DNA from 2 places in the Pradoshia sp. Z5_111 genome. Region 1 is predicted to be linked to the other one. Evidence: a T-box and tRNA genes for the amino acid it is inferred to sense, from the RefSeq annotation. Region 1 holds a T-box; the other holds one or more tRNA genes.
The links. The T-box of region 1 lies ahead of ileS (isoleucine--tRNA ligase). A T-box ahead of a tRNA ligase gene usually reads a tRNA of that ligase, here a tRNA-Ile.

Region 1 (3,384 bases):
CGACACTGAAACACAGGCAGATTCTAGGCACGTTAATGTCTGTTGGCTTAAAGAGAGAAAAATTTGGTGATATTTGGATCGAAGGGGAGCGAGTACAATTCGTTGTCGCAAAAGATGTAGCATCCTATCTGGAAATGAATATATCTAAAATGGGCAATGCGGGGGTAAAGTTTCAGGAAATCTCTGCTGATCAAGTCATGACGGTTACTGAGCAATGGAAGGAATGCCAAGTGACGGTTTCCTCCATGAGAATTGATACGATATTGTCGGCTATTGCTAATATTTCGAGGCAAAAGAGCCAAACACTCGTACAGCAGGGGCGTGTTAAGGTAAACTGGAAACAAGTCGATAATCCATCATATGAAATCAGAGAAAGTGATGTGTTATCCACTCGTGGGATAGGAAGAATGAAGATATTTTCCATTGAAGGAAAAACAAAGAAAGATAAATGGAAAATAAAGTGTGGAATACAAAAATAATCAGGAATTTAGAAGGAATATCACCATTACTGTCGAAAGCATAGTATAATAATTAAGAGAAGAATCAGTATTCGGAGGTGCAGTCTATGCCATTATCACCGCTAGACATACATAACAAGGAATTCGGCAGAGGATTCCGCGGTTACGATGAAGATGAAGTAAATGAGTTTCTTGACCAAATAATTAAAGATTACGAGTTGGTCCTTCGAGATAAGAAAGATCTTGAAGCTAAAGTGGAAGAGTTGGAACAACGCCTTGAGCATTTCTCCAGCATTGAGGAAACGTTGAATAAATCAATCGTCATTGCTCAGGAAGCCGGAGAAGATGTCAAACGTAATTCTCAAAAAGAGGCTAAATTGATTATGAAGGAAGCGGAAAAAAATGCTGACCGAATTGTCAATGAGGCTTTATCTAAAGCACGAAAAATTGCTATTGAAATTGAAGATCTTAAAAAGCAATCTAAAGTATTCAGAATGCGTTTTAAAATGCTAGTTGAAGCCCAGCTTGATTTATTAAATAGTGAAGACTGGGATAAACTTCTTAAATATGACGTGGATGCCACTGAATTTGATATCGACCTGAATGAAGAAGAAATGTAAGGTCTTGACTTTATCATAAGTTATTGAATATAATATCTTAACAAATCTAATCAAAAAATGATAAAACGAAGACGGGAACAGTACATCAGATCATACTTTTTGTAGCGAGCCGGGGAAGGTGGGAGTCCGGTAAAAGAATCTGGTTGGAAGATCATCCCTGAGTCTGCTTTTGAACCCAGTATACTGGCAGTAAATAGCGGCGAGTCATTCACGTTACGAATACCAAGAGGAATATTGTCAGGCAATATTCTAAAAGGGTGGTACCGCGGAAATATAGCCTTTTCGTCCCTTTACCGGGATGAAGAGGCTTTTTTGTATTTATTTATGAAAATCGTTTAACGGAAGTTTAAGGAGTGAATGGAATGGAATTTAAAGACACATTATTGATGCCTAAAACAGAATTTCCAATGCGTGGTAATTTACCAAAAAGAGAACCGGAAGTTCAAGCAGGTTGGGAAGAAAAAGATATTTACAAATTAGTACAGGAGCGCACAAAGGACCTTCCTAAATTTGTGCTGCATGACGGACCTCCTTATGCGAACGGAAACATCCATATCGGGCATGCGATGAACAAAATCTTAAAGGATTTTATTGTTCGTTTTAAATCTATGAATGGTTATAATGCGCCATATGTACCAGGTTGGGATACGCATGGTTTACCAATTGAAACAGCTCTAACAAAAAACAAAAAAGTAAATCGTAAGGAAATGACAATCGCTGAATTCCGTAAACTTTGTGAGGAATATGCTTATACACAAATTGATCAACAGCGTACTCAATTTAAACGTTTAGGCGTAAGAGGGGACTGGGAAAATCCTTACATCACACTGAAACCTGAATATGAAGCTGAGCAAATCAAAGTTTTCGGTGATATGGCGAAAAAAGGCTATATCTATAAAGGATTAAAACCGGTTTATTGGTCTCCTTCCAGTGAATCTGCACTGGCTGAAGCGGAAATCGAATACCACGACAAAAAATCAGCATCTATCTTTGTTGCATTTGATGTGAAGGATGGCAAAGGAGCAGTGGAAGAGGGAGCAAAGTTCATTATTTGGACAACGACACCTTGGACCATTCCAGCTAACCTAGGAATTGCTGTTCACCCACGCCTTGATTATGTACTTGTGAATGTGGACGGTACAAAATATATTGTGGCTGAAACATTATTGCCTTCCGTTAAAGAAACACTTGGATGGGAGAATGCTGAGGTTGAGAAGACTGTTAAGGGTGCTGAACTGGAATATGTAGTCGCTAAACATCCATTGTATGATCGTGACTCACTGGTTATTTTAGGAGAGCATGTAACAACTGATGCAGGTACAGGCTGTGTTCATACTGCTCCAGGACATGGGGAGGATGACTTTATCGTAGGTCAAAAATATAATCTTGGTGTACTCTGCCCAGTGGATGGAAAAGGTCATATGACTTCTGATGCTCCTGGATTTGAAGGATTATTCTATGATAAAGCAAACAAAGAAATCACAGATAAACTTGAAGAAGTCGGAGCTCTGTTAAAACTTGATTTCATAACACACTCTTATCCACATGATTGGAGAACGAAAAAGCCAACAATCTTCCGTGCGACTGACCAATGGTTTGCTTCTGTTGATAATATCCGTGAAGATTTATTGCAGCAGATCAAAGAAACTAAATGGGTACCTGCATGGGGTGAAACGAGATTATTTAACATGATTCGTGATCGTGGAGACTGGTGTATTTCCCGTCAGCGTGCATGGGGCGTACCGATTCCGGTGTTTTATGCAGAGAATGGGGAAGCAATCATTACGGATGAAACGATTAAGCATGTATCCGATTTATTCCGACAATACGGTTCCACTGTTTGGTTTGAGAAAGATGCAAAAGATCTTCTCCCAGAAGGCTTTACACATGAAGGCAGCCCGAATGGCTTATTTACGAAAGAAACAGATATTATGGACGTATGGTTTGACTCTGGTTCCTCCCATCAATCAGTTCTTGAAGCAAGAGAAGATTTGAGAAGACCAGCTGACCTTTACCTTGAGGGTTCAGACCAGTATCGCGGATGGTTTAATTCCTCTTTAATCACGTCTGTTGCTGTTACTGGTAAAGCTCCTTACAAGGAGGTATTGAGCCACGGATTTACACTGGATGGTGAAGGGCGCAAAATGAGTAAATCCCTTGGCAATACAATCGATCCATTAAAAGTTATTAATCAAATGGGTGCAGATATTCTGCGTCTTTGGGTAGCGAGTGTCGATTATCAGGCTGATGTACGTGTTTCTGATAATATCCTGAAACAAGTATCCGAAGTATATCGTAAAATTCGT
Region 2 (3,384 bases), on a different contig from region 1:
TCTACCAGAAGCGTCCAAATACCCTGTTCAGAAACTCTTTTTAACTCATAACCTTTACCGTTCCAATTATTAAAAGAACCCACCAAGCGTATCTGACGGGCGTTTGGTGCATATACTGTAAACCTTGTATGTATATCATCATTTACCTTTATCAAATGGGAACCGAACAGTTTATATGCATCATAAAGAGAGCCTTCATGAAACAAATGAACCTGATAATCTGTTGGGATAGCATTAGGCATATTATCACCCTTTCTAGAATTTTCTCAATATACTAATTAAACTACTTATTCTGTAACTAAATCAAATGCAAAAATTGTTAATTTAGCTACAAAAAGCTCTATTCCACTACTTTTTGGAATTAGTAAGATAAATTAACAGGCTTCAGTATAATATATCCATAATATAGTCTATAGAAACTTAAATACTATAAATATTTTATTATATAGGAAAAATATGAACGGAGTGGTTCCACCACTCATGAATGAGTTTATTACTTTTATGTAAGAAGATATTAAATTATTTGTTTATTATATTATTTATCTATAATATACAAAATATTCTTATAATTCAAGACCAAGAGGGGAACTTAGATACTTTGGCATATATATATGTCGTTCACCATAGAACTTTAGGATATACAATCGAGGAAAGGATGATTTTGTTGGGTATATTCTTCTGAGGGCTTCTTTATATCGATTGAGGATTTAAGAATTACTATATTCTTTAAAGGAGAACATTATTCGTGAAATTTTTATATAAAGACAAACCTTTACAATTACTTTTTATTTTCTCATGGATCTACTAATTAAAGCAAGACCTAAATAAATAGTACCCTGTCAGAATACTATAAGAAGATGTCTATGCGAGCGTTCAATTGCTTACTTATGTTGATTTATGAATCAAATGAGGGCTTATCGTGAGGCATATTTGTGGAGGTTCGAACAGTAACATTAGTATAGAGTAAAATGACAATAGCTTATAGCGAAATTTTTCTTAATTCCCAAATGGGAAAACAATTCAAGAATTGACTCACACATATATTCAAATTACAGGTAGAAGTGGATTTTCAATTGGGTTGATATAATCCTTACTAAAGAGATCTTGAAATTTTACATGGTATTCCTCTTAAAAATACATGATAATCAGTTCGGCTGTATTCTCGCACTATTTTAGACTTTAACTGTCATTAGAATCTTATCTTTGCCTTCTTATAAGGCGTTTAGGAGACAATGTATTTAACGGACAGAACTTCTTTGGCAGCTATGTTTTAATAATTAAGATTTCATTTAATAAAATGATATATAAAAAAACCATGTACATGATGTACATGGTTTTTATGACCCCTACGGGATTCGAACCCGTGTTACCGCCGTGAAAGGGCGGTGTCTTAACCGCTTGACCAAGGGGCCAAATGGCGGAGAAGGAGGGATTTGAACCCTCGCGCCGGTTACCCGACCTACACCCTTAGCAGGGGCGCCTCTTCAGCCTCTTGAGTACTTCCCCAAATATGGCTCCGCAGGTAGGATTCGAACCTACGACCGCTCGGTTAACAGCCGAGTGCTCTACCACTGAGCTACTACGGAATAATGGTATATGGGCCTAAATGGACTCGAACCATCGACCTCACGCTTATCAGGCGTGCGCTCTAACCAGCTGAGCTATAGGCCCGAAGTAAAATTTGGAGCGGGTGAAGGGAATCGAACCCTCATCATCAGCTTGGAAGGCTGAGGTTTTACCACTAAACTACACCCGCACTCTATGGGGCGGCTGATGGGAATCGAACCCACGAATGTCGGAACCACAATCCGATGCGTTAACCACTTCGCCACAACCGCCGTGCATTGTTTTTTAAGTTATGGTGGCTCAGGACGGAATCGAACCGCCGACACAAGGATTTTCAGTCCTTTGCTCTACCGACTGAGCTACTGAGCCGTTTTGTATCTTTTTATTTCTCTGATGCTGCTCAATGTCTTACTGATGAGCTAACATTTTATAAATGGCGGTCCGGACGGGACTCGAACCCGCGACCTCCTGCGTGACAGGCAGGCATTCTAACCAACTGAACTACCGGACCATTTATTGCGGGGACAGGATTTGAACCTGCGACCTTCGGGTTATGAGCCCGACGAGCTACCAGACTGCTCCACCCCGCGACAATAATAATTTGTTTCCATATACTACAAGGTATTTAAGGTATATATGGCGGAGGAAGAGGGATTCGAACCCCCGCGCGGTTTAACCCGCCTCCCGGTTTTCAAGACCGGTCCCTTCAGCCAGACTTGGGTATTCCTCCATATATATTGGTGGACCTTGTAGGACTCGAACCTACGACCGGACGGTTATGAGCCGTCTGCTCTAACCAGCTGAGCTAAAGGTCCTATTTGGTAGCGGCGGAGGGGATCGAACCCCCGACCTTACGGGTATGAACCGTACGCTCTAGCCAGCTGAGCTACACCGCCAAATATTGAATCCTATTAAAGTTTATAATGGTGGAGCCTAGCGGGATCGAACCGCTGACCTCCTGCGTGCAAAGCAGGCGCTCTCCCAGCTGAGCTAAGGCCCCATAAGTTTTAGATGGTCGGGAAGACAGGATTCGAACCTGCGACCCCTTGGTCCCAAACCAAGTGCTCTACCAAGCTGAGCTACTTCCCGATATAATGGCGCGCCCGAGAGGAGTCGAACCCCTAACCTTTTGATCCGTAGTCAAACGCTCTATCCAATTGAGCTACGGGCGCATTTTTGCAAAAAACTAGTGCCGAGGGCCGGTCTCGAACCGGCACGGTAGTCACCTACCGCAGGATTTTAAGTCCTGTGCGTCTGCCAATTCCGCCACCCCGGCATATAACTTGGCATTGGAGCGGAAGACGGGATTCGAACCCGCGACCCCCACCTTGGCAAGGTGGTGTTCTACCACTGAACTACTTCCGCATATAAGTGCGGGTGAAGGGACTTGAACCCCCACGCCGTAAGGCGCCAGATCCTAAGTCTGGTGCGTCTGCCAATTCCGCCACACCCGCATTTTATAAATGGTGAGCCATGAAGGACTCGAACCTTCGACCCTCTGATTAAAAGTCAGATGCTCTACCGACTGAGCTAATGGCTCGTACTGATGGTGCCGGCAAGAGGACTTGAACCCCCAACCTACTGATTACAAGTCAGTTGCTCTACCAATTGAGCTACACCGGCTTAATAGATTTAAATGCTTTTCTAAGACACTTAGTTATTATAACTTATGTGTTTTATAATTTCACCAAGTATTTTTTGGTAATTTTAAATTTATAATGGTGGAGGATGACGGGATCGAACCGCCGACCCTCTGCTTGTAAGGCAGATGCTCTCCCAGCTGAGCTAATCCTCCATTTGTTATTGCCTGGCGACGTC

Region 2: it has a tRNA-Ile gene. The T-box ahead of ileS (isoleucine--tRNA ligase) is inferred to sense a tRNA for this amino acid. The anticodon was not compared.

Annotation. Positions count from the first base shown of each region.
Region 1 is NZ_JBZCPQ010000004.1:316,493-319,876, reverse strand. It holds gene AC4D4A_RS11060 (YlmH family RNA-binding protein) at 1-479, shown strand, start outside; gene AC4D4A_RS11055 (DivIVA domain-containing protein) at 566-1,078, shown strand; T-box leader at 1,138-1,371, shown strand; gene ileS (isoleucine--tRNA ligase) at 1,441-3,384, shown strand, end outside.
Region 2 is NZ_JBZCPQ010000006.1:310-3,693, reverse strand. It holds gene glgB (1,4-alpha-glucan branching protein GlgB) at 1-242, opposite strand, end outside; tRNA gene AC4D4A_RS13230 (tRNA-Glu) at 1,341-1,412, opposite strand; tRNA gene AC4D4A_RS13225 (tRNA-Ser) at 1,416-1,506, opposite strand; tRNA gene AC4D4A_RS13220 (tRNA-Asn) at 1,512-1,586, opposite strand; tRNA gene AC4D4A_RS13215 (tRNA-Ile) at 1,598-1,671, opposite strand; tRNA gene AC4D4A_RS13210 (tRNA-Gly) at 1,683-1,756, opposite strand; tRNA gene AC4D4A_RS13205 (tRNA-His) at 1,763-1,838, opposite strand; tRNA gene AC4D4A_RS13200 (tRNA-Phe) at 1,860-1,935, opposite strand; tRNA gene AC4D4A_RS13195 (tRNA-Asp) at 2,001-2,077, opposite strand; tRNA gene AC4D4A_RS13190 (tRNA-Met) at 2,083-2,156, opposite strand; tRNA gene AC4D4A_RS13185 (tRNA-Ser) at 2,204-2,296, opposite strand; tRNA gene AC4D4A_RS13180 (tRNA-Ile) at 2,305-2,381, opposite strand; tRNA gene AC4D4A_RS13175 (tRNA-Met) at 2,386-2,462, opposite strand; tRNA gene AC4D4A_RS13170 (tRNA-Ala) at 2,491-2,566, opposite strand; tRNA gene AC4D4A_RS13165 (tRNA-Pro) at 2,579-2,655, opposite strand; tRNA gene AC4D4A_RS13160 (tRNA-Arg) at 2,662-2,738, opposite strand; tRNA gene AC4D4A_RS13155 (tRNA-Leu) at 2,757-2,842, opposite strand; tRNA gene AC4D4A_RS13150 (tRNA-Gly) at 2,857-2,931, opposite strand; tRNA gene AC4D4A_RS13145 (tRNA-Leu) at 2,939-3,020, opposite strand; tRNA gene AC4D4A_RS13140 (tRNA-Lys) at 3,031-3,106, opposite strand; tRNA gene AC4D4A_RS13135 (tRNA-Thr) at 3,114-3,189, opposite strand; tRNA gene AC4D4A_RS13130 (tRNA-Val) at 3,286-3,361, opposite strand; rRNA gene rrf (5S ribosomal RNA) at 3,372-3,384, opposite strand, start outside.